One region of the Mesorhizobium sp. M4B.F.Ca.ET.058.02.1.1 genome, then DNA from elsewhere that is predicted to be linked to it. Evidence: predicted binding sites of a transcription regulator. Region 1 holds the regulator's gene; the other holds the start of a gene.
What was found. The regulator LexA, encoded in region 1, represses DNA repair genes until DNA is damaged. The targets are predictions, from matches to a motif close to TGTTCNNNNTGTGTTCNG.
Positions count from the first base shown of each region.

Region 2: a site for LexA is predicted at 9,009-9,026, ahead of ruvC (crossover junction endodeoxyribonuclease RuvC). Genes of this name have one in related genera too.

Region 1 covers NZ_CP034450.1:715,176-731,271, forward strand. The annotation lists gene lpxB (lipid-A-disaccharide synthase) at 1-671, shown strand, start outside; gene gltA (citrate synthase) at 718-2,046, opposite strand; gene gltX (glutamate--tRNA ligase) at 2,229-3,653, opposite strand; gene EJ073_RS03585 (ComEC/Rec2 family competence protein) at 3,756-6,215, shown strand; gene lexA (transcriptional repressor LexA) at 6,209-6,943, opposite strand; gene glp (gephyrin-like molybdotransferase Glp) at 7,060-8,265, opposite strand; gene moaC (cyclic pyranopterin monophosphate synthase MoaC) at 8,265-8,762, opposite strand; gene trpC (indole-3-glycerol phosphate synthase TrpC) at 8,765-9,577, opposite strand; gene trpD (anthranilate phosphoribosyltransferase) at 9,582-10,592, opposite strand; partial or broken gene EJ073_RS03615 (SurA N-terminal domain-containing protein) at 10,589-12,480, opposite strand; gene tpiA (triose-phosphate isomerase) at 12,626-13,393, shown strand; gene secG (preprotein translocase subunit SecG) at 13,555-14,058, shown strand; gene EJ073_RS03630 (L,D-transpeptidase) at 14,271-15,389, shown strand; gene EJ073_RS03635 (CTP synthase) at 15,541-16,096, shown strand, end outside.
Region 2 covers NZ_CP034450.1:5,054,195-5,070,290, forward strand. The annotation lists gene efp (elongation factor P) at 1-389, opposite strand, end outside; gene EJ073_RS24530 (tetratricopeptide repeat protein) at 516-1,610, opposite strand; gene EJ073_RS24535 (thiamine phosphate synthase) at 1,612-2,259, opposite strand; gene EJ073_RS24540 (DMT family transporter) at 2,429-3,328, opposite strand; gene EJ073_RS24545 (Lrp/AsnC family transcriptional regulator) at 3,461-3,901, shown strand; gene EJ073_RS24550 (adenylate/guanylate cyclase domain-containing protein) at 3,991-5,088, opposite strand; gene EJ073_RS24555 (SRPBCC domain-containing protein) at 5,251-5,685, shown strand; gene EJ073_RS24560 (GNAT family N-acetyltransferase) at 5,724-6,182, opposite strand; gene EJ073_RS24565 (sulfite exporter TauE/SafE family protein) at 6,366-7,136, shown strand; gene EJ073_RS24570 (DUF2269 family protein) at 7,175-7,726, opposite strand; gene EJ073_RS24575 (DUF1465 family protein) at 8,261-8,791, shown strand; gene ruvC (crossover junction endodeoxyribonuclease RuvC) at 9,068-9,577, shown strand; gene ruvA (Holliday junction branch migration protein RuvA) at 9,588-10,208, shown strand; gene EJ073_RS24590 (RNA ligase) at 10,448-11,218, shown strand; gene EJ073_RS24595 (hypothetical protein) at 11,230-11,571, shown strand; gene ruvB (Holliday junction branch migration DNA helicase RuvB) at 11,617-12,648, shown strand; gene EJ073_RS24605 (metallophosphoesterase) at 12,778-13,680, shown strand; gene EJ073_RS24610 (cellulase family glycosylhydrolase) at 13,691-14,941, opposite strand; gene ybgC (tol-pal system-associated acyl-CoA thioesterase) at 14,994-15,467, shown strand; gene tolQ (protein TolQ) at 15,775-16,096, shown strand, end outside.

The DNA.
Region 1 (16,096 bases):
CCTATGTCGGGCATCGCCTGGCGCGGGATCCGGGCGTGCTTGGCGCCGCCAAGGCGCAGGGCCTGCCGCGGGACCTGGCGGGGGATCGCGTCAAGACGCTGCTGGTGCTGCCGGGTTCCCGACGTGGCGAAGTGCGCCGGCTGATCGAGCCGTTCGGCAAGACGATGTCGATCCTGCGCCAGCGCGGGCATCGCCTGCGTCTGCTCTTGCCGACGGTGCCGCATGTGGCCGACCTGGTCAGGGCTTCGGTCGCCAGTTGGGACGACAAACCGGAGATTGTCGTCGAGCCGGAACGCAAATGGCAGGCCTTCGGCAAGGCTGATGCCGCGCTGATCGCCTCGGGGACAGTATCGCTCGAGCTGGCCCTGTCGGGCGTGCCGATGGTGTCCTGCTACAAGCTCGATCCCGTGGCGCGTCTGGTCATGCCGCATCTCATTTCCGTCTGGTCGGCGCTGCTGCCCAATCTGATCTCGGACCGGACCCTCGTTCCGGAGTTTTACGACCAGTATGTCCTGCCGGAGAACCTCGCCAGGCAACTGGAGACGCTATTTTCCGACACCGGCATGCGCGCCTGGCAGAAGGACGGTTTCGCCGAGATCGCGCTGCGCATGGCAACGGACAGACCGTCCGGCGATATCGCCGCCGAAGTCGTTCTCCGGCACATCAAATAAAAAGCGCCCTTGCGGGCGCCTTTTTGATCTGTTCGCTCGGGCGCGATCAGCGCTTGGCGATCGGCACGTAGTCGCGTTCCGCGGCACCGGTGTAGAGCTGACGCGGCCGGCCGATCTTCTGGTGCGGATCCTCGATCATTTCCTTCCACTGCGCGATCCAGCCGACGGTGCGGGCAACCGCGAACAGCACGGTGAACATGGTGGTGGGGAAGCCCAGCGCCTTCAGCGTAATGCCGGAATAGAAGTCGACATTCGGGTAAAGCTTCTTCTCGATGAAGTAGGCGTCGGTGAGCGCGATCTTCTCCAGCTCCATGGCGATGTCGAGCAGCGGATCATCCTTGATGCCGAGCTCGCCCAGCACCTCATGCGCTGTCTTCTGCATGATCTTGGCGCGCGGATCGTAGTTCTTGTAGACGCGGTGGCCGAAGCCCATCAGCCGGAACGGATCGTTCTTGTCCTTGGCGCGGGCGATGAATTCCGGGATGTGGTCGACATGGCCGATCTCGCCCAGCATGTTGAGCGCCGCTTCGTTGGCGCCGCCATGCGCCGGGCCCCAGAGGCAGGCAATGCCGGCCGCAATGCAGGCGAAGGGGTTTGCGCCCGAAGAGCCGGCGAGACGAACCGTCGAGGTGGAGGCGTTCTGCTCGTGGTCGGCGTGCAGGATGAAGATGCGTTCCATGGCGCGCGCCAGCACCGGATTGATCTTGTATTCCTCGCAGGGCACCGCAAAGCACATGTGCAGGAAGTTGGCGGCGAAGTTCAGCTCGTTCTTCGGATAAATGAAGGGCTGGCCGATGTGGTACTTGTAGGCCATCGCCGCGATCGTCGGCATCTTGGCGATGAGCCGCATCGAGGCGACCATGCGCTGGTACGGATCCGAGATGTCGGTCGAGTCATGATAGAAGGCCGAGAGCGCGCCGACCACGCCGCACATGACGGCCATTGGATGCGCATCGCGGCGGAAACCGGTGAAGAAGCGCGACATCTGCTCATGCACCATGGTGTGGCGCGTCACCCGGTAGTCGAAGTCGTCTTTCTGCGCCTTGGTAGGCAACTCGCCATAGAGCAGCAGGTAGCAGACCTCGAGGAAGTCGCCATGCTCGGCGAGCTGGTCGATCGGATAGCCGCGGTGCAGCAGGATGCCGGCGTCGCCGTCGATGAAGGTGATGGCCGACTCGCAGCTGGCCGTAGAGGTGAAGCCGGGATCGTAGGTGAAGGCGCCGGTGGTGCTGTAGAGCGAGCCGATATCGATGACGTCAGGCCCGACGGAACCGCTTCGCACCTTGAACTCGTGCGTCTTGCCGGCGAGCTCCAGCTTGGCGGTCGACCCGTGCGGTTTGGCGCTCGGTTCCAGTTTCGTTGCAGCTTCGCTCATTAGCAAACTCCTTTTTGTTTCCTCATGCCGGCAAGGCAAATCCTGCAAACGACACGTCGAAATCACCGGAATGCGCGTACTCGCCACCGCATTTTAGGAGGTGCGTGCCAGATTGGGCCAAGGCCTAATGTTGCACTGCGAAACGCACCTTTCAATGCCAATCTTTTTGGGCCAGTTCGCTCCTAATCGATTTGATCCGCGATGCGCGCCAGGCTTTCCTCGCGGCCGAGCACGGCAAGCACATCGAACACGCCGGGCGACGTGCTCCGGCCGGTCAGCGCGGCCCGCAGCGGCTGCGCCACGGCGCCGAGCTTGTGGCCGCCGGCCTGGGCGAACTCGCGGATCGCTGCCTCGGCGGCCGCGGCCGTCCAGTCGCCGGGAACCGCCGTCAAAGCCGCATGGGCGCCGCGGAGGACGGCGCGCGCCTCGCCGGAAAGCAGCGCCGCCGCCTTTTCGTCGACCGGCAACGGCCGCTCGGCAAACAGGAAGCCGGCGCCGTCGACCAGTTCGACCAGCGTCTTGGCGCGCTCCTTAAGCCCGGGCAGGGCCGCGAGCAACTGCGCCTTCTTCTTGTCGTCGAGCCGGGCGGCGAGCGCCGGGCCGCCTTCGAGATAGGGCAGGGTGGCGACGAAGATGTCGAACAGCGCATGATCGTCCATCTTGCGCATATGGACGCCGTTCAGCGCCTCGAGCTTGGCGAAGTCGAAGCGGGCGGCGCCCTTGTTGACGTCGCCGATGTCGAACCAGCCGATCATGTCTTTGATCGACATGACTTCGTCGTCGCCGTGGCTCCAGCCGAGGCGGGCGAGATAGTTGAGCAGGGCCTCCGGCAAGTAGCCCATCGAACGATAGGCCTCGACGCCGAGCGCGCCGTGCCGCTTCGACAGCTTGGCGCCGTCGGCGCCATGGATCAGCGGGATGTGCGACATCGAAGGCACATCCCAGCCCATGGCGTTGTAGATCACCGTCTGGCGCGCGGCGTTGGTCAGATGGTCGTCGCCGCGGATGATGTGGGTGACGCCCATGTCGTGATCGTCGACGACGACGGCGTGCATGTAGGTCGGGTTGCCGTCCGAGCGCAGGATGATGAAGTCGTCGAGGTCCTTGTTGGGAAAGCGCACCTCGCCCTGCACCCGGTCGTGCACGACGGTCTCGCCCTCGGCCGGCGCCTTGATGCGGATGGCGCCCTTGATGCCGGGCGGCGCCTCGGACGGGTCGCGGTCGCGCCATTGGCCGTTATAGCGTGGCGGCAGGCCCTTGGCGCGCGCCGCCTCGCGCATCGCCTCGAGCTCCGCAGGCGTCTCATAGCTGTAATAGGCCTTGCCCAGGCGCACGAGCTCCACGGCCACCTCGCGATGGCGCGGCGCGCGCTCGAACTGCGAAACCGCCTCACCGTCCCATGAGAGGCCGAGCCAGGTTAGTCCGTCCAGGATGGCAGCGGTTGCCGCCTCGGTGGAGCGCTCGCGATCGGTATCCTCGATGCGCAGCAGCATCGTGCCGCCGGAGTGCCTGGCATAGAGCCAGTTGAACAGCGCCGTGCGCGCTCCGCCAATGTGCAGGTAGCCTGTCGGCGAGGGGGCAAAACGGGTGACGACCTTGTCGGACATGGCACTCTCAGGCTGGCATAGGAAGCGGGCGTGATTGCGCGGACTTTCGCGCTTCGCGCGTTCATGTAGCATAGGAGGTCTGGGGCGCAAGGGGCAGACCCGATGGCTGGACGAGGCCGGGGCACGGTGGAGGGCGAGGGGACGACAGCTGGCGTCAGCGAGCGCCTGCTGTTTGCCGACACAGCGCCTGTCGAAACAGCGCCGGTTTGGCTTCCGGAGTCGCGTCCGGCCAAAGAGATTTTGCCGCCTGATGGCGGCGGATTCCGCCCGGCCTCGCCGACGGCAACCATCACGCGGCTCGGCAAGCAGCTTGGCCGCGTCTCATGGCCGGCGTTTCATCGCAGCATCGGCGCCGCGGCCACGACCGAGCTTGATCGCGGCATCGGCTTCCTGCTGGTGCCGGTGTTCCTGGCTGCCGGCGTGATCTTCTATTTCTCGCTGAACGCCGAGCCGGACCTATACAGGCCGCTTGCGGCGGTGGCGCTGATGGCTGTCTGCGCGCTCGTTTCGCGCCCACGGCCAAGGACGCATCTGCTCTTCATGGCGGCGTTCTTCTGCGCCTTGGGCTTTCTCGCCGCAAAGGTCGAGACCTGGCGCGCTGCGACACCGATGCTCGGTTCCGAGATCCAGACCCGCCTGACCGGCCGGCTCGTTAGCCTGGAGGAAATGGAGAACGGCCGCGTCAGGCTGACGATCGATGTGATCTCCACCGCTCACCCAAAGCTGCGCTACGCGCCGGAGCGGGTCCGGCTTTCGGCACGGAAAGTACCTGCTGATATGACAGCCGGCTCGCTGCTTACCGGCTATGCAAGGCTGCTGCAGCCGACCGGCCCGGTGCGACCCGACAGCTACGACTTCTCCTTCGACAGCTATTTTTCCGGTATCGGCGCCAGCGGCTTTTTCCTTGGCAATCCAAAGACAATCGCCAGCGAAGATGCGCCGCCCTCGGCGCGCCTGGCTTCCACGATCGAGAAGGCGCGGGAGAGCATCGCCAACCACATCCGCGGCCAGGTCGGCGGCCCGGAGGGCGAGATCGCCGCCGCACTGATAGTCGGCGTGCGAGCGGGCATCCCCGATGAGATCAATGAGGCGATGCGGCGCACCGGCATCTATCACGTCATCTCCATCTCGGGCCTGCACATGGCGCTGGTCGCCGGCACCATCATGCTCTTGCTGCGCGGGGCCTTCGCGCTGTTTCCCGACTTCGCATCGCGCCGGCCGGTCAAGAAATATGCCGCCGCAGCCGCACTCGTCTCGATCGCCGCCTATCTCGTCTTCTCCGGCATTGTGGTCGCGGCCGAACGCAGCTTCATCATGCTGGCGGTGATGCTTGTCGCCGTGTTGTTCGACCGGGCAGCGCTCACCATGCGCAATCTGGCGATCTCGGCCATCGCCGTCATCCTGGTGTCGCCGCACGAAGTGGTCGGCCCGAGCTTCCAGATGTCCTTCGCCGCCACGGCTGCCCTGGTCGGCGCCTATGCCGGCTGGGCCGACTATCGCGCCGACAGGACGACCACGCCGCCGCCGAAGCGATCGTTCCTTCGCTTTACGTCGCGCAAACTGGCGATGGGGATGGGTGGCCTTGCCATGACCTCGATCATCGCCGGCAGCGCCACGGCGCTCTTCGCCATCTGGCACTTCCAGCGCGTTTCGCCACTCAGCCTGGTCGCCAACCTGGCCGTCATGCCGATCGTTTCGGTGGTCATGTTCCTGGGGGTCGCCAGCGCCCTGACTATGCCGTTCGGCCTCGACTGGCCATTCCTGTATCTGATGGGCAAGGGCCTGACCGCGATGATCGCGATCTCTGGGTGGATTTCCGAACGCTCGCCGGTCGATGCCGTCGGGCTGATCTCCATCCAGTCGGTGCTTTTCGTGACGATAGCGCTGGTCATCGCGACCATGGCCACGACCTGGCTGAGACTTGCGGCGATCCCCTTCGCTCTGGCGGGCCTGCTGACGGTTTCCAATACCCGCACGCCCGATGTGCTGATCTCGGAGGATGCGCATCTGGTGGCGATGCCGATCGGAGGCGGCGAGCTCGCCGTCAACCGGGTGCGGTCGAACGAATTCACCACCGACAATTGGAAACGCGCGCTGGTGGCCGAGACCATCGTCGAGCCGGAGACCTTCGAGACAGGGGATGCACGCTTCGACATCGATCCGCTCGACCTGCCGCCGGGCTCGCCATTTTACTGCAGGGACGGGCTATGCCTTGCCCGACATCCGTCAGGCGCAATCGTGGCGCTCGCGGAAAACCGCAAGACGGCGCGGCCGGCCTGCGCCTTCGCCGACCTGATCGTCATCGACGACGCCACCGCCTACAGTCCCTGCTGGAATTCGCTGGCCCTCGTCGTCACCAAACGTCAGCTCGCCCGCTCCGGCAGTGCCGCCGTCTTCTTCGATCCGCAATCGGCGAGCGCGCAAGCAACAATCCGCTACGCGGTCGAAAAGCCCTACCGGCCATGGCACGAGCAGCGCAAATACTCTCGCGAGGCGAGGGGACTGCCGCCTTACCAGAGACCCGAAAAACCGGTGGTCAAACTGGCGCCGTCGGCTCAGTAGCGCCGGATCAGGCCGACCAGCTTGCCTTGCACCTTGACCCGGTCAGGGCCGAAGATGCGGGTCTCATAGGCAGGGTTGGCAGCTTCGAGCGCGATCGATGCGCCCTTGCGGCGGAAGCGCTTCAGCGTCGCCTCTTCCTCGTCGACCAGCGCCACAACGATCTCGCCGGGGCTCGCCGTGTCGGCGTTGCGGATGATGACCGTATCGCCGTCGAAGATACCGGCCTCGATCATCGAGTCGCCCTTGACCTCCAGCGCATAATGCTCGCCGCCCGAGATCATGTCCGGGGGCACCGAGATCGAATGCGTCTGGTGCTGGATGGCGTCGATCGGCACGCCGGCGGCGATGCGGCCCATTACCGGGATCGACACCGCCGACACAGCGTCGTCGTCATTGCTGGGGGTACGCGACGGCGACGCCGGTTTGATTTGCCGACCGAGATTGCCCTGTCCCAGGCTTCCCTGGATGACGCTCGGCGAAAACTTCTTCGCCGCATTGAGACCGGGCGCGATCGAGTCAGGCAGGCGCAGCACTTCCAGAGCACGCGCCCGGTTCGGCAGCCGGCGAATGAAGCCGCGCTCTTCCAGCGCCGTGATCAGCCGGTGGATGCCCGACTTCGAGGCGAGATCGAGCGCCTCCTTCATCTCGTCGAACGAGGGCGGAATGCCGCTTTCCTTCAGCCGTTCATGGATGAACATCAGGAGTTCATGTTGTTTGCGCGTCAGCATGGCGGCCCCCACGGGTTCTGAAACCAGAATCAGAAAAACAAACCCAGAACAAACACTATCTGTTCCAGTTGTGTTCCGCAACCGTTTAAAGTTTAATGAATGCGTTGACGTTTTGTTCAGCGTAGCATCAGCACGCGGCAAGCGTCGCCTGCGGCTGCAGCCGGGGCGAAGGGCTCCCGCACGACAAGGCCGTTGGCGTCGGCGAGCATGCGCAGCATCGAGGAGTCCTGGATGCCGAAGGGGGTGGCAACCATTGAGCCGGCTTCTTCGCGGACCACGGCGCGCACGTAATCCTGCCTGAGATCATTGGCCTGCATCGCCGTGCCCAGGCGTGCCTCGCGCAGGTCCTGCCGGAAGTCGCGGCCACCGAGTCGCGCCAGCAAGGGCTTCAGGAACAATTGCGAGCAGACCAGGCTGGCGACAGGGTTGCCCGGCAGGCCGATACAGCGCGTGCGCCCCATCCGGCCGAACATCAGCGGCTTGCCCGGGCGCATGGCGATCTTCCAGAAATCGAGCGTCATGCCTTCGCCGGTCAGCACGTCGTGGATCAGATCGTGGTCGCCGACCGAGGCGCCGCCCAGCGTGACGATGACATCGGCCTGCTGCTCGACGGCCTGCCTGACCAGCGCGGCGATCGCTTCCTTGCGGTCGGCGGCGATGCCGAGATCGAGCGCGCGGGCGCCGACCGACTGAGCGGCGGCGGCGACGCCATAGGCGTTGGACGAAATGATCTGGTCGGGACCAAGCTCGCTGCCGGGCGGCAGCAGTTCGTCGCCGGTGGCGATGATGGCGACCAGCGGCCGCTTCACCACGCTCAAACACGGATGGTTGGCGGATGCCGCCAGCGACAGTGCCGCGGGATCAAGCAGGCGGCCCCTTTCGAGCAGCACATCGCCTTGCGCGAAATCGAGTCCGACACGCCGGATGTTGCGTCCTTGCGCCGTCGGCTGGGTTACCTCTACCGTGCCGCCGCCCAGGTCCCTGACATTCTCCTGAATGACGATGGTGTCGGCGCCTTGCGGCACTGGCGCGCCGGTGAAGATGCGCACGGCTTGCGACGGGCCGACGCTGCCTTCGAAGCCGCGGCCGGCCGGCGCCATGCCGATCACCGAAAGCCGCGCCGGCACGGATGCCACGTCGGTGGCGCGCGTCGCATAGCCGTCCATGGCGGAGGCGTTGAAGGGCGGTTGCGTGCGCAATGCCACCACGGGCTCGGCCAGCACCCGGCCGGCGGCGTCGATCAGCGCGACGCTCTCACTGGCCCGCGGCGCCGCTCCATCCAGCAGGCGCTCGAGCGCCTCGGCGACAGGAACCAGCGCCATCAAGCGCCTTCCCCGCGCCCGGCCGCCTTGTAATCGCCAGACTTGCCGCCGGTCTTCTCGACCAGCCTGATGCCGGAGATCACCATGGCGCGGTCGGCGGCCTTGGCCATGTCGTAAATGGTGAGGCAGGCGACGGAGGCCGCCGTCAGCGCCTCCATCTCGACGCCTGTCTTGCCGGTGACGCGGGCGAGCGCCGTGACCTTGAGGCCAGGCAGGGACGTGTCCGGCTCGATGTCCACCGAAACCTTGGTCAGGAGCAGCGGATGGCAGAGCGGGATCAGTTCATGCGCGCGTTTCGCCGCCATGATGCCGGCAATGCGCGCGGTGCCAAGCACGTCGCCCTTCTTGGCATCGCCGGCAAGGATCATCTCCAGCGTTTCGGCGCGCATCGAGACAAAACCCTCGGCGATCGCGGTGCGCACCGTCTCGGCCTTGTCGCCGACGTCGACCATGTTGGCTTCGCCCGAAGCGCCAAGGTGGGTGAGGGAGGTCGCCATGGTCAGAGCGCCTCGGCTGGCGCCTTGCCCGTGAGCAGAAGCTGCGTTGCGGCGGCCACATCGGCTTGCCGCATCAGGCTCTCGCCGACCAGGAAAGTGCCGATCTTGCACTTCTCCAGCCTGCGGCAGTCCTGATGCGTGAAGATGCCGCTTTCGCTGACCAGCAGCCGGTCGGCCGGCACCATCGCCGCCAGCCGCTCCGAAACGTCCAGGCTGGTCTCGAATGTCCTTAGGTCGCGGTTGTTGATGCCGATTAGCCGCGAGGAGAGCCGGAGCGCCCGCTCCATCTCGGCCTCGTCATGCACTTCGACCAGCGCATCCATGCCGAGTTCGAAGGCCGCAGACTCGAGCTCGCGAGCCATCGCGTCGTCGACGCTCGCCATGATGATTAGGATGGCGTCGGCACCCCAGGCGCGGGCCTCGAACACCTGATAGGCGTCGAACAGGAAATCCTTGCGAAGCGCGGGCAGGACAACGGCGGCGCGGGCGGCGGCGAGGAATTCCGGCGCACCCTGGAAGGACGGCTCGTCGGTCAGCACCGACAGACAGGCGGCGCCACCTTTCGCGTAGGCCCTGGCCAGCGCCGGCGGATCAAAATCGGCGCGGATCAGCCCCTTGGACGGGCTCGCCTTCTTGATCTCGGCGATCAGCCCGAAGCTGCCGGCCGCGCGCCTGGCTTCGAGCGCGGCAAGAAAACCGCGCGGCGCCTCGGCGCCATCTGCCCGCGCCTTGATCTCGGCCAGCGGCACGCGCCGCTTCGCCGCCGCGATCTCCTCGCGCTTGTAGGCTTCGATCTTGCGCAGGATGTCGGACAAGGCTCTACCCGTTCGAAATTTCGACCAGCCGGCCGAGCACCTGGAGCGCCCGGCCACTGTCGATCGCTTGCGCAGCGCTCGCCATGCCGTCGGCCAGCGTTGTTGCCTTGCCGGCCACCACCAGGCCGGCACCGGCATTCATCAGCACGGTGTCGCGATAGGCGCCCGCGGCACCTCCCAGCATATCGCGCAGCGCCTTGGCATTGTAGGCCGCGTCGCCGCCGCGCAACTCGTCCTTGGTATGGCGCTTCAGGCCGACCGCCTCGGGGGTGAGCGCGAAGGTGCGGATCTCGCCGCCGGCAAGTTCCGCCACCTGCGTCTCGCCGGTGGTGGTGATCTCGTCATAGCCGTCGCCGTGAACGACCCAGGCGTGCTCGGTGCCCAGCGCCTTCAACGCCTCGGCAACCGGCATGATCCATTCCGGCAGGAACACGCCGACCATCTGCCTGCTGACGCCGGCCGGATTGGACAACGGTCCGAGCAAGTTGAAGATGGTGCGCGTGCCAAGCTCGCCCCGGATCGGGCCGACATGCTTCATCGCCGGATGATGCGCCGGCGCGAACATGAAGCCGACGCCGGCTTCATGGATGCAGCGGCCAATCGTCTCCGGTCCGATATCGATCTTGACGCCGAGCGCGGTGAGCACGTCGGCGGCGCCCGTCAGCGAGGACAGGCCGCGATTGCCGTGCTTGGCCACGGGCACGCCGCTTGCCGCAATGACGAAGGCGGAACCCGTCGAGATATTGACGCTGTGCGAATTGTCGCCGCCGGTGCCGACGATGTCGATGGCACCGTGCGGAGCCTCGACGCGCAGCATCTTGGCGCGCATGGTGGCGACGGCGCCGGAAATCTCACTCACCGCCTCGCCGCGCACGCGCAGCGCCATCAGGAAGCCGCCGATCTGGCCGGGCGTCGCGTCGCCAGACATGATGATTTCGAACGCCTCGCGCGCTTCCTCGAACGAGAGAGGGGTGCCTGCCGCCACCTTGGCGATATGGCTCTTCAGCGCGCTCATCGGGCCTGCGCCTGGGTAACGGCGGTCTGGTCGATGCGGACGTCGTATTGCGTTTGCAACTGCGCCACCAACTGGTCGAGCAGGTCGTCCGACATGCCGGCAGTGAACGATTTCTGCGCGTCGTCAGGCACGGAGCTGGCATCGGCGCCGGCCGGCTCGAAGACTTCAGCCACCTTGTAGAGGATCTGTCCGTCGCCGGTGGGCGAGGGGATCAGCCCGGTGCCGCCTTCGCCGACACCGAACATCTCGGCGGCGCCTTCCTTGCCGAAATCGGCGTCATCGGCTTCGCGCTTCAGGCCGCGCTTGGTCTGCTTCTCGAGCTTGAGTTCGCCAGCGATCACATCGAGCGTGGCCCCGGCCTTGAGCCGCTTCTCGAGCTCGTCCGCCTTGGCGGCAAGCCGCTTTTCCGTTTCCGCCGCCGTCCAGTCGGCCACCACCTTCTGGCGGACTTCATCCAGCGTGCGGTCGCGCGCCGGCGTGATCGATCCGACTTCGTAGAAGACGAAGCCGTTGTCGGCGGTGGTCAGGCCCTCATTCTCGGTGCCGGGCTCTGCGACGAACACCGCCTTGATGAGATCCGCCGACTCCGGCAGGTCCTTGACGATGGTGTCGTCTGGCCGCTGGCCGGTGCGGTCGATCGCGTCGACGGTGACGACCTTGAGCTTCAGCTTGGCGGCGGCGTCGGCAAGCGAACTGCCGGAAGCGCGCGTGTCTTCGTAGCTGTCGTGCACGTCGAGCAGGATGCGGCTGGCCTCGCCGAGCGCCAGGTCCTTGCGGATCTGGTCGGACACCTCGGCCAGGGGCTTCACCACCTCCGGCTTGATCTCGGTGACGCGCAGGAGCACCGGGCCGAAGGCGCCCTGGACGACGGGGCTGACCTCGTTGGCGGCGAGCTTGAAGGCCGCGTCGGCCACCGCCTTGTCGGCGATCTTGTCCTTGGCGAGCGTGCCAAGCAGCGTGTCGGCCTGGGTTTTGCCCTCGGCGGTGACGAGCTTGTCGAAAGTCGCGCCCGCTTTCAGCGAATCGAACGCGGCCTTGGCCGCGTCCGGCGTCTTAAACACCAGCTGCTCGATGGTGCGCATCTCGGGCGTCGTGTAGCGCCCTTGTTCTTGTTGTAGTCGTCGCTGATCTGCGGATCGGTCACCGCGGTCGGGTCCATGATGTCCTGCGGTTCGAGCCTGACATAGGAGAACTTGCGGTATTCGGGCGCCGCATATGCCTTCTTGTTGGCGTCGAAATAGGTCTGGAGCACGCTGTCAGACGGCGCCTCGATCGGCTCGACCAGCGTCTTCGGCAAGGTCAGATAGTCGATGGTGCGATCCTCGCCGCGGTAGAGCGCGACCGCCTTGAGGAAGGTCTGCGGAGGCTTGAGGCCGTCCGAAACCGCCTCGACGATCTGCTGGCGCACCGCAACCTGGGCGCGATTCTTCAGATAGTCCTCGGGCCGCATGCCGATCTGGCGCAGCAGGTATTCGAACGTCCTGCGGTCGAACTGGCCGCTTGGCCCCTTGAAGGCCGGATCCTCGCGCGTGAGTTCGGCGAGCCGGTCCTTGGACAGACCAAGTCCGAGCTTGCGGGCCTGCTCGTCGAGCACCGCGCCCGAAACGAGCTGCGCCAGCACCTGGTTGTCGATGCCGAGGGCCTGCGCCTGCTCGCGCGTGATGCGCTGGCCGAACTGCTGCGACATGACGCTGATCTGGCGGTCGTAGGCGAGGCGGTATTCGTTGATCGAAACCGCCGTGCCGCCGGCTGTGATCACGGAATGATGGCCGCCCAAAGTTCCCGATAGACGCCCCGAAATACCCCAGACGGCAAAGCTGATCACCAGCAAAGACAGCAACGCCTTCGCGACCCAGGTGCCCGCCGCGTTTCTCAAGATACCAAGCATGCCTACTTCCGATTTTTGCGCATTTTTCGTGCGCCCGAGTCTGAAACAAGCGCAATAGCGCCCTTCCGGTCCACTGTCGATTGCTTTGTGGCCTGATTTTGATAGTGAGTGCGCAAGCCAAATCTCGCCTGGAGAAGCAAAGCCCATGACGCCTGGAATCCGCCCGCTCGTTGCCGGCAACTGGAAAATGAACGGCACCAGCGCCTCGCTCAACGAACTGAGGATGATCGGCAACGGCTTCATGAGCGGCCTCGACGCCGAGACGGAGGCGCTTGTCTGCGTGCCAGCGACCCTGCTTTCGCACGCCGCCGAAATCCTCTCGCGCACCCCGGTTCGGGCCGGTGGCGAGGATTGCCATCCCAAGGAAAGCGGTGCCTACACCGGACGGATTTCGGCCGAGATGCTAAAGGACGCCGGCGCCAGCCACGTCATCGTCGGCCACTCCGAGTGCCGCGCCGATCTCAGCGAGGACGATGCCACCATCCACGCCAAGGCCTCCGCGGCATGGCGGGCCGGGCTGGTGGCTATCATCTGCATTGGCGAGACAAGGGCCGAGCGCGAGGCAGGCACGACGCTCGACGTGCTGTCGCGCCAGGTCGCCGGTTCCGTGCCGACAAGCGCCACTGCGGCCAACACCGTCATTGCCTACGAACCGGTTTGGGCCATCGGCACCGGCCTGACGCCGACCGCCGATGACGTCGCCGAGGCGCATGCGCACATCCGCGCAAAGCTGACGGAGCTGCTTGGCGGCGCGGCCGCAAAGATACGCATCCTCTATGGCGGCTCGGTCAAGCCGTCCAACGCTGTCGAGTTGCTCGGCGTCGCCAATGTCGACGGCGCGCTGGTCGGCGGCGCCAGCCTGAAGGCGGCGGATTTCCTCGGCATCGCCGAAGCCTATCTGAATATCTCCTAGTCGCGGAGCCAGCCGGCCGGCGCGGCCGAAATCGTTGCAAAGGGCGCATTGCTCCCCATATTCCGGCCACGGGCTTGGAAATGCCGCTAAAGCATTGTAAGGAGCCGCCTCCAAATCACCGGTCGTATCCGCGGCCGCGCAAGGCCTTGCCAGGATAAACTATGGAAACCGTACTGATCGTCATTCACCTTATGGTCGTGCTCGCGCTCGTCGGCGTGGTGCTGCTGCAGCGCTCCGAAGGCGGTGGTCTCGGTATCGGTGGCGGTTCCGGTTTCATGACGGCGCGCGGCGCCGCCAATGCGTTGACGCGGGCGACCGCGATCCTGGCGGCTGCCTTCTTTGCAACGTCTCTCACCTTGTCACTCGTGGCGCGCTACGGCGAAAAGCCGATCGACATCCTCGATCGCGCTCCGGCGTCGTCCAGCAACGCCGGCAAGGGCGTGCTCGACCAGTTGCCGGGCAACGCGCCGGCCGGCGCCACCGCACCGGCCGCTCCGTCGACCTCGACGGCGCCGGCGGCACCCGCCAGCGGATCGGCGACGCCGCCCTCATCGGGCAACGGCGCCGCGACGACAGCGCCTGCGCCGGCACCAGCGAATCCGGCCACCCCGCCGGCAGCCAACGGCGTCACCTTGCCGGTCACACCGCAGGTTCCGAACCAATAGCCCGGCAAGCTTATCGGGCCGCGATCTGTTGTCGTTTGATCACAGTCGCGGCAAATGCCGCACATTCACGAAGATTCAACCGGGCGTAGCCTGACGGCGCGCTTGAGGCGTCGTGGCCTGATCGATTATACATTGCGCGCGGCACTTTCGGCGTCCTTGGGGGCGCCGGGCGACGCCGTGGCAACAAAGCATTACACGATCGGATCTTCGCCATGCAGCTTCGCAGCTTCATTTTCATGGGATTCTTTGCCGTGCTCGGCATGAGTTCCGCAGCCTTCGCCGGCACGCCGGCAAACATGGCCGCATCGCCATCAGTCGAGATAACCGGCGCCATCAATGTCGCCGTCAAAAGCGACGCAACGCAGCTGAAGCTTCTCAAGAAGAAGAAAAACCCGACTCCGGCCGATCTCGCCCAGATCAGCAAGCTCGAGGACAAGATCGCGGCCGACAAGGAAGCCGCCAGGACCAAGGCGCTCGAAGCCCGCAAGCTGGCGATGCGCGACGCAGCCAAGGCCAAGGCCGACGCGGCCCGTCAGGAATGGCTTGCAAAGAAGGGCCAGTCCGCCGCCGAGACGAAGGTGGCCGACGCCAAGCCCGGCAAGAAAACTGTCAAGATCATCGAGCCGATCGCGCCGGTCGAACCGATCCAGTCGGCCGAGCCGATCCCGGCCGAGGCGATGAATGTCGCGCTGACCGGCAACAATGGCGAGCTGCGCAGCGAGGCGCCCGGCCAGAAGCAGAGCAGCCGTGGCCTGTTCGCAGGACTGTTCGGCGGCTCATCGTCGTCATCGATCAGCTATCTGCCCGAGACGCGTGCCCTCGATTCGGCTCTCGCCAAGAAGGACGCCAAGAAGCCGTTCAAGGTGAAGCCGGAATTCGTGCCGCAGGACGTCACTTTCACCGGCTATGAGCCGGGCACGATCGTCATCGACACCAGCGCCCGGCGTCTCTACCTCGTCGAATCAGCCTTCACGGCGCGCCGTTATGCGATTGCCGTCGGCCGCGAAGGCCTGCAGTTCAAGGGCACGGTCGCTGTCGGCGACAAGCAGGAATGGCCGCGCTGGATCCCGACGCTCGACATGCAGAAGCGTGAACCGAAGCACTACGGCCAGTACAAGGACGGCATGCCCGGTGGCGGCGAGAACCCGCTCGGCGCGCGCGCTATCTATCTCTATGACGGCAAGAAGGACACGCACCTGCGCATCCACGGCACCATCGCGCCGCAGTCGATCGGAACCAGCGCCTCCAACGGCTGCTTCCGCATGATCAACGAGCACGTCATGGACCTCTACAGCCGGGTCAAGGTCGGCACCAAGGTCGTTATCATCTGAGGCTTTTGCCATCATGCCGAAAGGGCCGGCTCAGCCGGCCCTTTTGTTTTGACTGAAACTATTCCTTGCCCTTCGGGGCTTCGCGCCTTCTTGGGAAAAAGCCTTCGCGGCGGTTTTTTCTCTGGCGGAATCAATCCGGCCGCGTTAAGCGATGACTCCCATGGCGCGATATGTATTCATCACTGGCGGCGTGGTTTCCTCACTCGGAAAAGGCATCGCCGCGGCAGCTCTTGGGGCTCTCCTGCAAGCGCGGGGTTATCGCGCGCGCATCAAAAAGCTCGATCCCTACCTCAATGTCGACCCCGGCACGATGTCGCCGTACCAGCATGGCGAGGTGTTCGTCACCGATGACGGCGCCGAAACCGACCTCGACCTTGGCCATTATGAGCGCTTCACCGGCCGCTCGGCAAACCAGCAGGACAACATCACCACCGGCCGCATCTACAAGAACATCATCGAGCGGGAGCGGCGCGGCGACTATCTCGGCGCCACGGTTCAGGTCATTCCGCATGTCACCGACGAGATCAAGCATTTCGTCCTCGACGGCAATGACGACTACGATTTCGTGCTGTGCGAGATCGGCGGCACGGTCGGCGACATCGAGGCCATGCCGTTCCTCGAGGCGATCCGCCAACTCGGCAACGACCTGCCGCGCAACAACGCGGTCTATGTGCATCTGACCCTGATGCCCTACATACCGACCGCCG
Region 2 (16,096 bases), 2.1 Mb from region 1:
TGATCGGGCAGCGAAATGCCGATCGGCCGTTCCTCGTAGAGCTGGACCGTCACCATCATGCCGTCCTGCAGGAAGGCGGCGCGATCGCCGACGAAATCCTTCGCCAGTTCGAGCTGCTCGTAGCTTTCGGTGTCCATAAACACCAGCGCATCGCCCTGCTCATAGAGGAAGGAAAAATCCTTCAGATCGAGCCGGATCTGCTCGACGGTCTCGGCCGAGCGAAAACGCTCGTTGAGCTTGGTGCCGTTGATGAGGTTCTTCAGCTCGACCTGGTTGTAGGCGCCGCCCTTGCCGGGCTTGACGGTGTTGGTCTTGACCGCGACCCAAAGTCCGCCATCGTGCTCGATGACGGTGCCGGGACGGATTTCGTTGCCATTGATCTTGGCCATGATGATGCTGGTCCGGAGTGAGGGAGCCGCCGCGACGGCGATTTGGCGCCTCCAAGACCACAAATCGTCCGGAGAGGCAAGGAGGGAGCAGCGCGACGCAGCGCCGCCGCCCTGCGCCTCTTGCCCTCAAGGCAAACGGTTCGCCTTCTGCAGCGCCTGCTTGGTCTGGCCGTCGTCGAGGCCCTGGAGGAAATCATCCATTTCGGGATCGATAAGTCCGGCGCGACGGGCAACGATATACCAGGCGGCCGCGAGGATCAGGTCCGGTTCGGTGCCGATGCCTTCCATGTAGAGCTTGGCGAGGCGATTCTGGGCGGCGACGTTACCGCCCTCGGCCGCCTGTTTCATCCAGCCGAAGCCGGACTTCAGGTCGCGGTCGCCGCCGCGCCCCTCGATCATCCATGTGGCGAGATCGACCTGCGCCGTATCGTAGTTCTGCCTGGCGGCCTGCGCCAGCAGCCGACGCGCCTGGGCATCGTCGCGCGGCTTGCCGCCGGCGCCATTGGCGTAGATCTGCGCCATCGCATATTGCGCGTCGGCCAGTCCGGTGGCGGCGGCGCGCTCGTAATAGGTGGCAGCCTTGGCGATGCCGGCGTCGCCCGGATCCTGCTGGACAAGCAATTGCGCGAAATTGAACTGCGCCAGGCGGTTGCCGGCCTCCGCGGCGGCCTGCATCAGCGCATACGCCGCCTTCTCGTCCTTCTTGACGTAGCGGCCGTCGAGCAGCATCAGCGCGTACTGGAATTGCGATTCCGGCACGCCCTGCTCGGCGGCGAGCGCGTACCATTTCGCGGCCTCCGCGGCGTTGAGCGGTACGCCGAGCCCGCGCGACAGGATCTCCGCCACCAGGGTCTGGGCGGCGGGGTCCCCGTTCTGGGCGCGCACCAAGGCGAGATTGTAGGCGGTCTTGTAGAGGCCACGCTGAAAGGCGCCATAGGCCGAATCCGACGGTTTGGCGCCGAAGCGATCGGGATTAATGGCGTCCGCCGAAGGCAATGGGGCCGTGGTGGCGGGCTGCGGCAGCGGCGTGGCGATCGGCTTATCGACACGCACGCCGGTTGTTGGCGCACCTGCGGCGGGCGCATTTGCAGCCGGCGCGCTTGCGTCCGGTACGCCCGCATCCGGTCGGGGCTGCGGCAGCGGAACGGTCTGCGCCGCCGCCGCCGCCTCGGTCAAAAGGGCCGCGGCCAGAACCGCGAGGGGAAGCAAAGACCGGCGCACGTCAATCCTCGAAGCGCGGCGCGGTCTCGTCGAGCAGCACATTGGCGGCGGCGATCGCCCCCCTGGGGTCGATCCCGTCGGCGAAGACGGCGCTGGACAGCGCCACGAATTCGGCGCCGGTGGCGGCCACCGCCTCGACCGATGCGAGATCGGATCCGGCCATGACGATGCACGGGATCTGGATCATCTCGGCCCACCATTGGCCAAGAGACAGGTTGCGCGGATGCGGCTCCGGCTTGTTGTCGTAACCGAAGCGGCCGAAGAAAATGTAGTCGGGCCGCGCCTCGCCGAGCGCCAGCGCATCGTCGCGGGTCTTGGCGCCACCGACGCCGACCATCATCCTTCCCTGGAAGTGTTCGATGGTCTCGGCGAGCTCCTGGCTGGAGACCTCGACATGGATGCCGTCGGCCTGGACGCGGCCGGCGATGCGGGTATCGCCGGCGATGACGACCGCGATGCCTGCCGCCTGCGCCGTGGGCACGATCCTTTCGGCGAAGGCCTGGAAGGCGACGTCATCCATGCCGTTTTCCGGCAGGATGAGCGAGGCGACGTCACCGCCCTCGAAGGCCGCGGCAATACGCTCGCCCGGCGCGTCTTTCGGCGCGATCAGCACGATACGGCAGCGATTGGGCGGCGTGGCGTCGTTCATTGGTCATCGATCCCGGTTTTCGCCTATGCCGGGCGAAGATGGTTGCATTGCGGCATAGAGCAAAGCGCCCGGTTTGAACAGGCGGGCAAGCGGGATCATGATATCAGAGCTAACCGGGTCGGGCGGGACCGCCGCCCAGCCGAGACGGCAGGACGGCCGTCGCGGTCCTTCACTCGGCCGCTTGTGGGCTCGGCACCTTGGGCTTCCAAAGCGTCCAGCCGAGGGTCATGCCAGCGGCGGCGATCAGGATGGCGGCGGCGCCGAGGATCTGCGCGGGGTGCAGACGGTGGCCGAAGGCGCCGACGTCGACGAGGATCGCCACCACCGGATAGACGAAAGAGAGCGCGCCCTGCAGGTGTGTCGGCAGCTTCTGGATGGCGCCATACATCAATATGTACATCAGACCGGTGTGGACGACGCCGAGCGTCGCCAGCATCACCCAGCTCCGGGCGTCGGCGGGGAGGTGGGAAAGATTGGCGAAGGGCGCCAGCATGACAGCGCCGACGCAGACCTGGATGAGCGCGATCAGGTGCGGCGGCGTGCCCTTGAGCGTCTTGGTGACGATTGCCGCCACGGCCCAGAAGAAGGCCGCCCCCAGCGCCATCACGATCCCGGTGAAATAGTCGGTGCCGACATCGCCGGCATCGGGCCTGGTCTGTACGATCAGCAGCATGCCGGCGAAGGCGATGGCGAGCCAGGCCAGCTTGGTCAGGGTCAGGCGTTCGCCAAGGAAGAGCGCCCCGAAGCCAACCAGCATGAAGGGCTGGGTGTTGTACACGGCGGTGGCGATCGAGATCGAGGCGCGGGGAAAGGCGCTGAACAGCAGCAGCCAATTGATGACGATGGCAGCGCCGCCGAGAACGGCAAGCCCAGCGACGCGCGGCGTCAATGTCCCGCGCAGCAGGCCGAGCGCCGCGCAGATGACGAGCAGCGTCGCCGCGCCGAAGGCGCATCGCCAGAACACCACATCAATGGCAGGCTGGCCAGAAAGCACGACGAACCAACCGATCGTGCCGAGGATCGCCATTGCCGCGGTCATTTCGACCGTGCCGTGCAGAGTATTGTTCATGAGGCAGCCTCTAGATCTTTATGGCTGCATGATCTCAAGCTCCGACGGCCATTTCCATGCCGACAGAAAGATGGTATGCCGTATTGACCTAATTAAATAAGGCAAAACCACTCTTCATCGTGGAATGTGGAAATGCTCGACGATCTTGACAGGCACCTTCTCGACATCCTCGTCCGGGATTCCAGAACGTCGCTGAAAGATCTGGCGCAGCAAGTCGGCATGTCGTCACCGAGCGTTTCGGAGCGGCTGCGGCGGCTGGAGGAGCGCGGCGTCATCCGCGCCTTCACCATCGAGGTCGATCCGGAAGCGCTCGGCTACCCGCTGCAGGCGATCGTGCGCATCCGGCCGCTGCCGGGCAAATTGCACATCGTGCAGAAGCTGATCGAGGAGACGCCCGAATTCGGCGAATGCGACAAGGTGACGGGCGACGACTGCTTCGTCGCGCGGCTGTTCGTGCGCTCGATCGGCGAGCTCGATCGGCTTCTCGACCGGATCGCCGACAAGGCGGAGACGAGCACCGCCATCATCAAGGCGCAGCCGATCCGCCGCCGCCCGCCGCCGCTGGGCGTCTAGCTATTTCAGAAAAGCCGTGAGCGGTTCTCCGTCCGGAATTGCGTAAAAGCAATTCGGCGTTTCCGTGAAACGGTGAACCGCTCTTGAGGTCACCCGTCCGGCAGGCCGAAGACGGCGCACGATCTGGCGATTCCGCGCAATTGATGTTCGCCCAGCGCGACCACGGGCGTTGATGTTTCCGCCGCGACAGCGCCCGAGATCAGCACGCTCCGTCCAAGCGGCCGGCACAGGCCTTCGAGCCTGCTGACGAGATTCACGGCCGGGCCGATCGCGGTGAAATCGAGCCGGTCGGCTGTGCCGATATTGCCCCAGACCATGTCGCCCAGATGCAGCGCCATGCCGAACTGCAGTTCGGGCATGCCCTGTCTGGCACGGTCCTGATTGAGCTGCGCCATTCCCGCCCGCGCCGCTCCGATCGCGCGCAACGCTGCCTCGCAAGCCACTGAAGCCGAGCGCTCGCCGACAGGAAAGATCGCCAGCACCCCATCGCCGATGAATTTCAGCACCTCGCCGCCGAAAGCGTGAACGGCACCAGCGATGCGGTCGAAGCTAGCGTTGAGCGCCGCCACGACCTGTTCGGCGTCCGTCTCCTCCGACAGGGCGGTAAAGTCGCGCAAATCGCTGTAGAGCAGGACGGCACGGATCGTCTCACCAACCTCGCGCCGAGAACGGCCGGCCAACACCTGCGCCGCGCTTCGCTGCCCAAGATAGGCCTCAAGCAGGGCCGACAGCGCCGACCTGGCAGCGAGAGCGGCAAGTGGCGCGGCGGCGAAGCGTGCCACCTGGTCCAGTGTATTCGATTCGTGCTCCGCGAGAGGGCGGACCGCGACCCAATTCAGTTTTGGACTCTCGGATTGCGTATCCTGACGCTCAGGCCCGACCGTGTAATTGTGCACGACACCCGTTCCCAGTCCCGCCAGCCATTCGCGTCCGAGATCGCCCTCCCCGGTTCCAGGCGTCGTGCCGGCGCCAAAACCCAGCGCCTCCATGACGACGCCTGTCTCGGCCCGCCACAGCCAGGCGCGGCGCGTTATGATCGGATGCGGCGCGGCGAGCGTCAGGGATCCACCGGCGAGCGGCAGCCCATCGTCAACCAGTCGCGCGCCGAGCGTGGCCAGAAAAGCATCCGGTTGGACGGCGCTGCCGGCGCGGTCGACCAACCAGGCGAGAGTTGAAGAAAGCCGCATCGACACGATCATGCTTCGGCGTTCCGTCGCTGTCACCAGCGCGAAACAACCCGAGGAGTTTTTTGTTGAAAGGAAGGGCGATTTAGCTTCGAATCGAATGCGCTGGTCCGGCGCCGTGTGTCGGGCGAGCCGTGTTGCGGCGCGCACACCCGGGAGATTTCGATGGCTGAACCCTTGATCGTTCGTCGTGAGGTGCAGATCGCGGCGCCGCCGGCGACGGTTTTCGCCTTCCTGACAGATCCCGACAAGATCGTGCGCTGGATGGGAACGGAGGCAACGGCGGAACCCAACCCCGGCGGTCTTTACTTGCTGAATTTGGCAGGAAGGGCCACGGCACGCGGCCAATTCACCGAGGTCGTACCCGTCCACCGCCTTGCCTACAGCTTCGGCTGGGAGGGCAACGACCAGACTCCGCCGGGTTCGAGCCTTGTTGAAATCGACCTGGTCGAAGAGTCCGGCGGAACGCGGGTCAAGCTCACCCATAGCGGCCTTGCCGACCGAGAGATTTGCGACAGCCATGAGAAGGGCTGGACGCACTATCTGGGCCGGCTCGCAATCACCGCCGCCGGCGGCGACCCGGGACCTGACAAGATGTAGGCTGCGGCCGCGATTACCGACAGCCACGACACCAACCGCTAGAGCTCCAGCTTGTAGCCGATGTGGCTCGCCTTGAAGCCGAGCCGTTCATAGAAGCGGTGCGCATCCGCCCGGCTCTTGTTGGTCGTCAACTGGACGACCCTGCAGCCGCGCTTGCGGCATTCCCCGATCGCCCATTCGAGCAGGAGCTGCCCGAGCCGCTCGCCGCGCCGGTCTGCGGCGACGCGGACGGCCTCAATCTGGCCGCGCCATGCGCCCCGCAGCGACAGGCCGGCGAGATAGGAGATCTGCAGCGTGCCGATGACGCGGCCATCATCCGTCATGACGGCCAGGAACTGGTTGGGGTCGGCGTCGACAGCCGCGAAGGCGTCCCGATAGGATTTGGCCAGCGGTTGGCTGGCGTCCTCCCGACCGCGACCCAGCGGATCGTCCGCGAGCATGGTGACGATGGCCGGGAGATCGGCTTCCTCGGCGCGGCGGATGCGGATTTCGCTCATTGTCAAACCTCATGCACGGGTCCGGCGACCTTATGCATGGGCCATGCGCTTGCCGCAAATCCGCAAAAGCTGTGTTACGGACAGTTGATCGCGCAGGCGGCTGCCAGAGCACATTGGCTATCGCGATATACCGCTTTCTGGTCTATTGCAGGGCTCCCGCCATCCTCCAGCCGCTCTCACCCCATGTCAGGCCTGCTCAGCGATCCGTGGTTCTATGCCGCCGCCATTCCGGCGGTCATTCTCGTCGGCCTGTCGAAAGGCGGCTTCGGCGGCGCCGTCGGCTTCGTCGGCGTGCCGCTGATGGCGCTGGCCATGCCGCCGGTGCAGGCGGCCGCCATCCTGCTGCCGATCCTGTGCCTGATGGACATCGTCTCGGTCTGGACGTGGTGGGGCGTCTACGATCGCAAGATGCTGGTCGACATGATGCCGGGCGCGGTGATCGGCATCGGCCTCGGCTGGCTGACGGCGGCGCTGGTCACCGAGGAGATGGTGCGACTGATCGTCGGCGCGGTCGCGCTGATCTTCGTGCTGCGCTGGCTCTACCTGCAGTTCCGCCACGGCGCCGACCATGCAGCTGCGCCCAACCGCGTGGCGGCTGCCTTCTGGGGCACCGTCGCCGGCTTCACAAGCTTCGTCGCCCATGTCGGCGGCCCGCCCTTCCAGGTCTATGCCCTGCCGATCCGGCTCGACCCGAAAGTGCTGTCTGGCACATCGGCGATCTTCTTCGCCGCCACCAATGCGCTGAAGCTGATCCCCTACTTCGCGCTCGGCCAGTTCGACACCACCAACCTGACGGCGTCCGCCGTGCTGATGCCGCTGGCGCCGCTGGCGACCATCGCCGGCGCCTGGCTGGTGCGGCGCATGCGGCCGGAGATCTTCTATCCCTTCACCTACGCGACCGTCGCGATCGTTGCGGTCAAGCTGCTCTGGGACGGGATCGCCGGCCTGATATAGGCGGCGAGAATATCCGGCCGCCCTCGCCAATTGCGCTGTCAGGCGGCGCTTTCCACCAGCCGGCGGCCGCCGCCAAAGGCCAGCGTGGCGCCTGCCGCAACCACCAGCGCCATGCCGGCGAGGATGGCGATGTCGTGCACGGTCGGCTTGAGCACCATGTCGGCGATGATCACCAGCATCACCGAATAGTCGAAGCGGGCGGCGCCCATGACGCGCTGGCCCACGGCAAGGACGGCCGGAGTCACGCCATCCTTCGCGATCATGTCGGCCATGCGGTCGGCGCTCGGCTTGAACACGAGCATGCCGATCGCGAAGGTCGTGGCGTAACCGGCAAGGCCGATCAGGATCCAAAGGTCGGAAAAGCCAACCCAGAAAGCGCACATGATGAGGCCGAACAGCAGCGTCAGCATCGACATCGGCGCGAAGTAGCGGTTGCCCAACTGCCCGGTGGCACGCATCGCCTGCAGCTTGCCCTCGACATTGCCGGCGCGCTCGGCAAGCAGTCCAAGCAGGAACAGCGCGAAACCGCCGCCGACCCACAGAGTGGCCGAGACGACGTGGAGAAACTTGACAATCGAATACCAGTCCATGGGTTCGCTCCTGGCGATTTGCGGTCGAGCGGATTTGCCCGCCGGTTCAGAGGAGCGGGCGTTTAGCGTGGCGCCTGTTTCGGAACGATGTCGCGTGGGAGGCGGGCTTGTTTCGGCACCGGCATTCGCAGCCGTGCGGCGGACCATGGCCCGAACCACATTGCCGGGGCCGATTCGGCATCACGGCGGCTGTCCTGTTACGGCACAGAAGCGGCGCGCCTGGTAAAAAAATCTCGGCGCCGTTAAGACTTCATTAAGCTTTACAGGCGTTTACTATGCGCATCCAGTGATCTGGATTCTTACCGAGTGGTTGGAGCCACTTTGTTTGACGCCTCCCTGTTAAACTCCTGAGAGCCGCCTTATCCGCGGCTCTTTTTTTGTCCGCGGGAACCGTCGGCCGGGCCGTTAACCCTTCGTTAAACATGTGCTTGCCTTCACCGGCGGCGAAGCGCATTTTCAAGCTCAGTCGTTTTAGGGTGCAGGGCGTTACGGCAAGAATGCCGATTCGGCTTGCGGCAGTGCAGGGGCGTAGCGATGAACGAGCCTTCCAAGGGAAGCGCGAAAACCATCAAATTGGCGGAGCGCCGGGTTTTCTCCCAATCCTTCAAGCCGCTCTATCAGGAGGGCATGGGCCTCGTCGAACAGGCCGCCGAATATCTCGACGGCAAGGGCCGGGCCGAGGCCAAGAAGTTGTCGCGGACGGCTGCGACGCTCTATGCGGCCGAATCGATGCGGCTGACCACCAGGCTGATGCAGGTTGCCTCCTGGCTGCTGCTGCAGCGCGCCGCCAATTCCGGCGAGATGACCCGCGACCAGGTCGCCTCGGAAAAGTCCAAGGTACGGCTCGACACCGCGTCCGCGCATGACGAGGCGATCGGCTGGAACGAACTGCCGAAGGAATTTCTCGACCTCGTCACCCGCTCGCTGCGCCTGCAGGCGCTGGTACGCCGCATGGACGAGGAGATCTACGGCAGTGCGCTGGCCGACATGCCGCCAGCCGCCCGCCGCGTCAATCCGGTCTCCGACCAGATCAGCCTGCTGAACACGGCCTTCGCCCGCGGCTGATCCGGCAGCTTGATAATTCGCTCTGATGGCCATCCAGCGCCGTTTTCTGCGCTTCCCTACAGCGCCGCGCGTCCTTTCGGACGCGCAAAGGACGCTGTAGCGCTTCTTGATTTTGCGCGCAGCTCACTGCACTTGAGTACGCTTCGCTCCGGTTCTCGAAAGCAACGCAATATGGCTCATCAGACCAAATTCTGAAGCTGCCTGTCCCTGCCTGAGCCGTTTCTGGTTTGTTCACATTTTGCTGGCATCGCCCTGCGTTGGAGGTAGACTCGGCGCATGGGGGAAGCGATTCGCATCATCGGCATCGATCCGGGGCTGAGGCGCACCGGCTGGGGCATCGTCGAGAGCCTCGGCAATTCGTTGCGCTTCGTCGGCTCCGGCACGGTGCGTTCCGACGACAAGGCGGCGCTCGCGATCAGGCTCTGCCAACTGCATGATGGGTTGGTCGAGGTGCTGCATCAAGCTATGCCGCATGAGGCCGCGGTCGAGCAGACCTTCGTCAACAAGGATGCGACGGCGACGCTGAAGCTCGGCCAGGCGCGCGGCATCGCCATGCTGGTGCCGGCGCGCGCCGGGCTGGTGGTCGCCGAATATGCCCCCAACGCCGTCAAGAAAGCGGTGATCGGCGTCGGCCACGGCGACAAGAAGCAGATCCACATGATGGTCAAGGTGCTGATGCCGAAAGCGGTGTTCGACACCGATGACGCAGCCGATGCGCTTGCCATCGCCATCTGCCACGCGCATCACCGGCAAAGCGCCGCCTACCGGATTGCAGCGCTGGCGTAAGGGGACAGCGATGATAGGCAAACTGAAGGGCACGCTGGACGAGATCGACGAGGATTTCTGCCTCGTCGACGTGCATGGCGTCGGTTATGTCGCCCATTGCTCGGCGCGCACGCTGGCCTCCCTGCCGTCGCCCGGCGAGGCGGTGGTGCTGTTCATCGAGACCTATGTGCGCGAGGACATGATCCGGCTCTACGGTTTCCAGTCGGCGCTTGAGCGCGAATGGTTTCGGCTCCTGATGAACAATGTGCAGGGCGTCGGCGCCAAGGTGGCGCTGGCCATCCTCTCGACGCTGGCGCCGGCCGACCTCGCCAACGCGATCGCCTTGCGCGACATCGCCATGGTGTCGCGCGCGCCGGGTGTCGGCAAGAAGGTGGCCGAGCGCATCGTCACCGAATTGAAGGCCAAGGCGCCGGCCTATGCGGGCGCCGCCTCGGGCACGATCGGGCTGAAGCAGGAGCTCGGCGAGGGCGTGGCGCCGGCGCCGATCACCGACGCCGTCTCGGCGCTGGTCAATCTCGGCTATTCGCGCGACATCGCGGCCAACGCGGTTTCGGCGGCGCTGAAGGCGGCGGGCGAAGGCGCCGACGCCTCGAAGTTGATCCGTTTCGGGCTGAAGGAACTGGCGCGGTGAGCCTATGAAACTCAGTGGCTGGATTGACTTCCAGAGTGGTTTGGTTTTCTAGTGCGGTCCGTTTTTGCATGAGTAATCGACATGCGCCATTTCGCGACCAATATCGAAGGGAATTCAGGATCGGTTCTGGCCGAGTCTGAACGTCGCGCGCGCCTGCGGCATTGTCGAAGATAGCTTCATACAGCAATCCACTCGTCAGGCCGCTTCATTTGGAGCGGCCTTTTTATTTGGAGCGGGTAATGTTCCCGGTAATCGAAACCGTAAGCGATGTTCTGCCGCACATTCAGGGCAACATCGGCTTCTTTCTGACCCGCTTCGATGACTATGATGTCATCGACTATGGATTTGTGGGCGACGATACTTTTCGCAGCCCGATGACGCTCGAATGCCGTGGCTTGAAGTTCGCCAAGGACGGGCGCCTCATTGCCCGCCCGTTTCACAAATTTTTCAACCTTGGTGAGAGACAGCGCCCGGAAGACGTCGACTGGACGGTGCCGCATGTCGTTTTGTCGAAGCTCGATGGCTCGATGGTTCATCCGTGTGTCGTTCGTGATGAACTCGTGTTCATGACTCGGATGGGCGTCACGGCACAATCGACCGCCGCGTTGGCGCACGCTGGTGAGAATATTCGCAAGCTTTCGAAATGGGCCGTCGATGCAGGCATGACGGTGCTTTTTGAGTTCACGTCCCCCGAAAACAGGGTCGTCATCGCGTATAATCGGCCGTCGCTGACGCTTCTGGCCGCACGCGACAACCGGACCGGTCTCTATTCTACCTATCAGGAGCTTCAATCGCTGGCCGCCGAATTCGACGTGCCGCTGATCCAGTCGGTTCAGATGACGAGCTCGACAAGGGATTTCGTTACGATTGCCCGAAGCCAAGAGGGTATCGAAGGCTATGTCATTGCTTTCGATGACGGTCAGAGGTTCAAGCTCAAGACCGCATTCTACGCATTGCGGCATAAGGCGCTGTCTGGCCTTGCTCATGAAAAAACATCCTCGCATGGGTAGCAGAGGGTGCTGTGGACGACGTGGTCCCGCTGCTCGCGGCTGACCTTGCCGAGGAACTGAAGGCCTATCAGTCTGTGGTGGTCAACGGGCTCAACAGACACCTTGGCGATCTTGCCGCTTTTGTTACCGGGCACTCGGGCCGGGAGCGGAAGGAATTCGCAGCGGCAGTCAGCTCCAATCTCGATAAGAGACTCCAGGGGGCGGCTTTTGCCATGTTCGATGGAAAAGACGGCAGCGAAGTGCTTAGGAAACAACTACTGTGGGCCAGCTACGATGAGTCGCGGCTCGAGAGCATTCGTGATCTCTACGGCATGTCATGGAAGTCTCCTGCTATGACCGTCGAAGTGGGTTAATGAGATACCTTTGGCGATGCCCCCAGCAAGGACGAGGATGGATTTGTGAACGACCGCCTCATTGCTCCCGACAAGCGCGGCGAGGATGCCGACCAGAGCTTGCGGCCGCAGTCGCTCGACGAGTTCGTCGGCCAGGCGGCGGTCAGGGCCAATCTCAAGGTCTTCGTCGACGCCGCCAAGGGACGCGGCGAGGCGCTCGACCATGTGCTGTTCGTCGGACCGCCTGGCCTCGGCAAGACGACGCTGGCGCAGATCATGGCGCGCGAGCTCGGCGTCAACTTCCGCTCAACGTCGGGGCCGGTCATCGCCAAGGCCGGCGATCTCGCCGCGCTTCTCACCAATCTCGAAGACCGTGACGTGCTGTTCATCGACGAGATCCATCGCCTCAATCCGGCGGTGGAGGAAATCCTCTATCCGGCAATGGAGGATTTCCAGCTCGACCTGATCATCGGCGAGGGACCGGCCGCGCGTTCGGTCAAAATCGACCTCGCCCGTTTCACGTTGGTCGCCGCCACCACACGGCTCGGGCTTTTGACCAATCCGTTGCGCGACCGTTTCGGCATTCCGGTGCGGCTCAATTTCTACACGGTCGAGGAGCTGGAGCAGATCGTGCGCCGTGGCGCGCGCATCCTTTCGATGCCGCTCGGCGACGATGGCGCGCTGGAGATCGCCAGGCGGGCGCGCGGCACGCCGCGCATCGCCGGCCGGCTGCTGCGCCGGGTGCGCGATTTCGCCAGCGTTGCCGGCGATGGCCATGTCGACCGCCGCATCGCCGATGAGGCGCTAACCAGGCTGGAGGTCGACGGGCTCGGTCTCGACGCGCTCGACCGCCGATACCTGTCGATGATTGCCCGCAACTTCGGCGGCGGCCCGGTCGGCATCGAGACAATCGCGGCTGGGCTCTCCGAGCCGCGCGACGCCATCGAGGACATCATCGAACCTTATCTGATCCAGCAGGGCTTCATCCAGCGTACGCCGCGCGGGCGCGTGCTGACCGCCAATGCCTGGCGCCATCTCGGCCTCGACGCGCCAAAGGATCTGGCGCAGCAGCAGATCAGCCTGTTCCAGGAGGAGTAACGCAGATTTGTTCCCCACTTGCGCGGGGAACGGCCTGTCTGCGCAAAATCTGCTCGCCGCGGCCAAGCTGAAGACGCAATTGCCGCCTCTAGCTTGACGCAATTGCCATACCAAGGGCCGGGCGGACCTATGATCACCAGACGTGGCTTCCTGCGCCTCATCGGCGGCTCGTTCCTGTCGATGGTGTCGCTCAGCGCCTATGCGGTCGGCATCGAGCCGATGCTTCTGACACATGTGAAGCGCTATTCGCTGATGCCACCGCACTGGCCGGCGGGCCTCAAGCTGCGTGTCGTTGCGCTCGCCGACATCCATGCCTGCCGTCCCTGGATGACGCCGGAGCGGATCGCCTCGCTTGCCGCCGAGGCAAACGCCTTGCGTCCGGATCTCATCGTCCTGCTCGGCGACTATGTCGCCGGCATGCGCCTGGTAACGGACGAGGTGCCCGCTTCGGAATGGGCCTCGGCCCTGTCCGGCCTGAAAGCGCCGCTCGGCGTCAAGGCGATCCTCGGCAATCACGACTGGTGGCACGATCCTGTTGCGCAAAGGGCGGGGGCCGGACCAACCGAGGCGCGCAAGGCACTCGAGGGCGCCGGCATCACGGTGCTGGAAAACGATGCCTTGCGCCTGGAAAAGGACGGACACGGCTTCTGGCTGGCAGGCCTCGCGGACCAGCTAGCGTTGCTGCCGGGCGACGGCCGCGACGAGCCCAGGGGCCTCGACGACCTCGATGGCACGCTGGCCAAGGTGAGCGATAGCGCTCCCACAATCCTGCTCGCCCATGAGCCTGATATCTTCCCGAAAGTGCCGTGGCGGGTTTCGCTGACGCTGTCCGGCCACACCCATGGCGGGCAGGTGCGGCTGTTCGGCTATTCGCCGGTCGTGCCTTCGCGCTACGGCAATCGCTACGCCTATGGCCATGTCGTCGAAAACGATCGAAACCTGATTGTGTCCGGCGGACTCGGCTTCAGCATCATGCCGGTGCGTTTTGGCATGCGCCCGGAAATCCTGCAGATCGATCTCGGGTCCGCCTGAACCGCCCGCTTCAGTGAAGCGACCTGATCGCGTTCATTATGTCAGGCTCGGCCTTGTCGCCGTCGAAAGCGTCGACAATGCCGAAGGCACCGCCATAGCCCCACACCGACCAGGAGAAGCCGTGCGCCTCGGCGCGCCCAATCATCTGACTGACATAGGCGGCGCGGTATTCGGCGGGCATCACATAGGCGTTGCCGTATTCCTGGCGGATCATCCCGAATTCGCCGAGCGTGATGTTTTCCGGTCTTATCCCGTTGGCTTTCGCCCACGCTTCGACCGTCTTGAACGGCGCATCCATGATGCCGAGCAGCTTGTCGTCGCTGTCCATGCTGGCGACCTGCTCGTCGAGATAGGCAAGCATGCCGCTCCGGCGCGTCCATGGCGCCTCGGCCTTGATCCGGGCGCGGATCGTGTCCAGCGCCACATCGAGCTGCCCCTGCGGCACGGCTGTCAGCGGAAAGGGCAGGCCGGTGACATAGCGGATGAAGTCGCCGGCCCAGGTCGCGCCCTGATGGGTGAGCAGGAACGGATCGTAGGAATGGAAGGACCAGATGATGTTGTCGTCGGCGATCAGCTTCGGGTCGATCCTGGCCAGCGACGCGGCGTTGGAATAGCAGGCGCCGGTGAGGATCAGCGTCAACCTGGTGGCCGAGGAGCGCGCCGCCGCGAATAGCTTCTTCTGGCGCTCCGGCCAGAGATTTGTGCCGTCGCCGTCGCAGTCGACGATCGGCTCGTTCATCGGCTCGAAAGCGACCTGGCCCGGATCCTCGTTTGACAGCGTGCGCGCCATCTTGCGCACCATATCGACATAGGCGTCGAAGGTCCCGGGGTCGTCCATCACCTGCCCCATGCCAATCTTGCGGTTGCCGCCGGCGGGGATCAGATGCATGTCAACGATCACCTTCAGCCCGGCGCGGTTGATCATGCGCGCCGAGTCCAGCACGCTGGCGTAGAGGTCGTCGCGCAGCGCAAGTGTCTCTTCGGACAGGAAGGGGGAGGGGTCGACCGGCATGCGCAGGAAATCGAAGCCGGCATCTTTGAGCGCCTTGAGGTCATCCTCCTTGAGGAACTTTCGCCATTCCGGATAGGGCAGGATGGCGTTCGGGTCGTTCCATTTCTCCTCGCCGGTCCAGGTCGTCCACTGGTCGAGATTGAGGCCGCGCTTCATCGAGAACGTCGCGGCATAGGCGGGCAATGCCAAAGCCCCAAGCGCCAGCAGTGCCGCCATCAAGGTCTTGATCATCGCGCCCAACAGTGCCATCCGGTTCCAGCGCCGCAACACCTGCCTGCTCGGGCCAGAAAAGGAAAGCGCGATGGACGATCATGGTGAATCGGCGGCGCTCGGCGCGGGGCTTTCCGGCGCGCTGACGGAATTCGGCCATCGGCTGATGGCGCGGGTCTACTATGCCGATACCGATTTCTCCGGCGTCGTCTACCACGCCCGCTATCTCGAATTCTTCGAGCGCGGCCGCTCCGATTATCTGAGGCTCGCCGGCGTCCATCACACCGAGCTTGCCGATGGCAAGCATGGCGAGCGCATCGTCTGGGTGGTCAGGCGCATGGAGATAGACTTCAAGAGTCCCGCCCGCATGGACGACATCCTGACCATCGAGACGCGCACCGAGGATATTTCCGGCGCCCGCATCTTCATGGCGCAGCAGCTGAAGCGCGGCGACGAGGTGCTGGTCGAGGCGAAGGTCGAGGCGGCGATCATCGGCGAGAACGGCCGGCCGAGGCGCTTTCCGAGGGAGTGGGTCGCAGCGTTTATGCCAAAGGCAAGCGACTGATATTTCGGCCCTCGGCGACCTCCGCAGCCATTTGATCGACAGATGCGAGCAGCGACCCTGCGATATGGGGCGCGGCAATGCGCCGCGCTTCATATCATAACCCATCCTTAACCATAACGGTTCATGAAGAGATTGGTGAAGATTGGCGGAATCCGAACGCCTTCCTTTCACCAATATTTGCCCCGAAAAGGCCGCGAAACGGTGCATTCGGGGTGATCCCGCAAGCTTCAAGCTCGCGCGAACGGACCACAAGGGATGCCCATGGGCCCAGCCGCCAGCGACGCCCGGAAAATCTAAGGACGTAACCATGGAAAACATCGCACTCGCCGAACCGGGCGCGCATTTATCGATTTGGGCGCTGTTCATGCAGGCCAGCTGGGTCGTCAAGCTGGTCATGATCGGCCTGCTCTGCGCCTCGATCTGGACCTGGGCGATCATCGTCGACAAGCTCGTCGCCTATGGCCGCATGCGGCTGGCGCTGAACCGCTTCGAGCAGGTGTTCTGGTCGGGCCAGTCGCTGGAAGAGCTCTACCGTACGCTCGCCGACCGCAAGACCACCGGCATGGGCGCGATCTTCGTCGCCGCCATGCGCGAATGGAAGAAGAGCTTCGAGAAGGGAGCGAAATCGC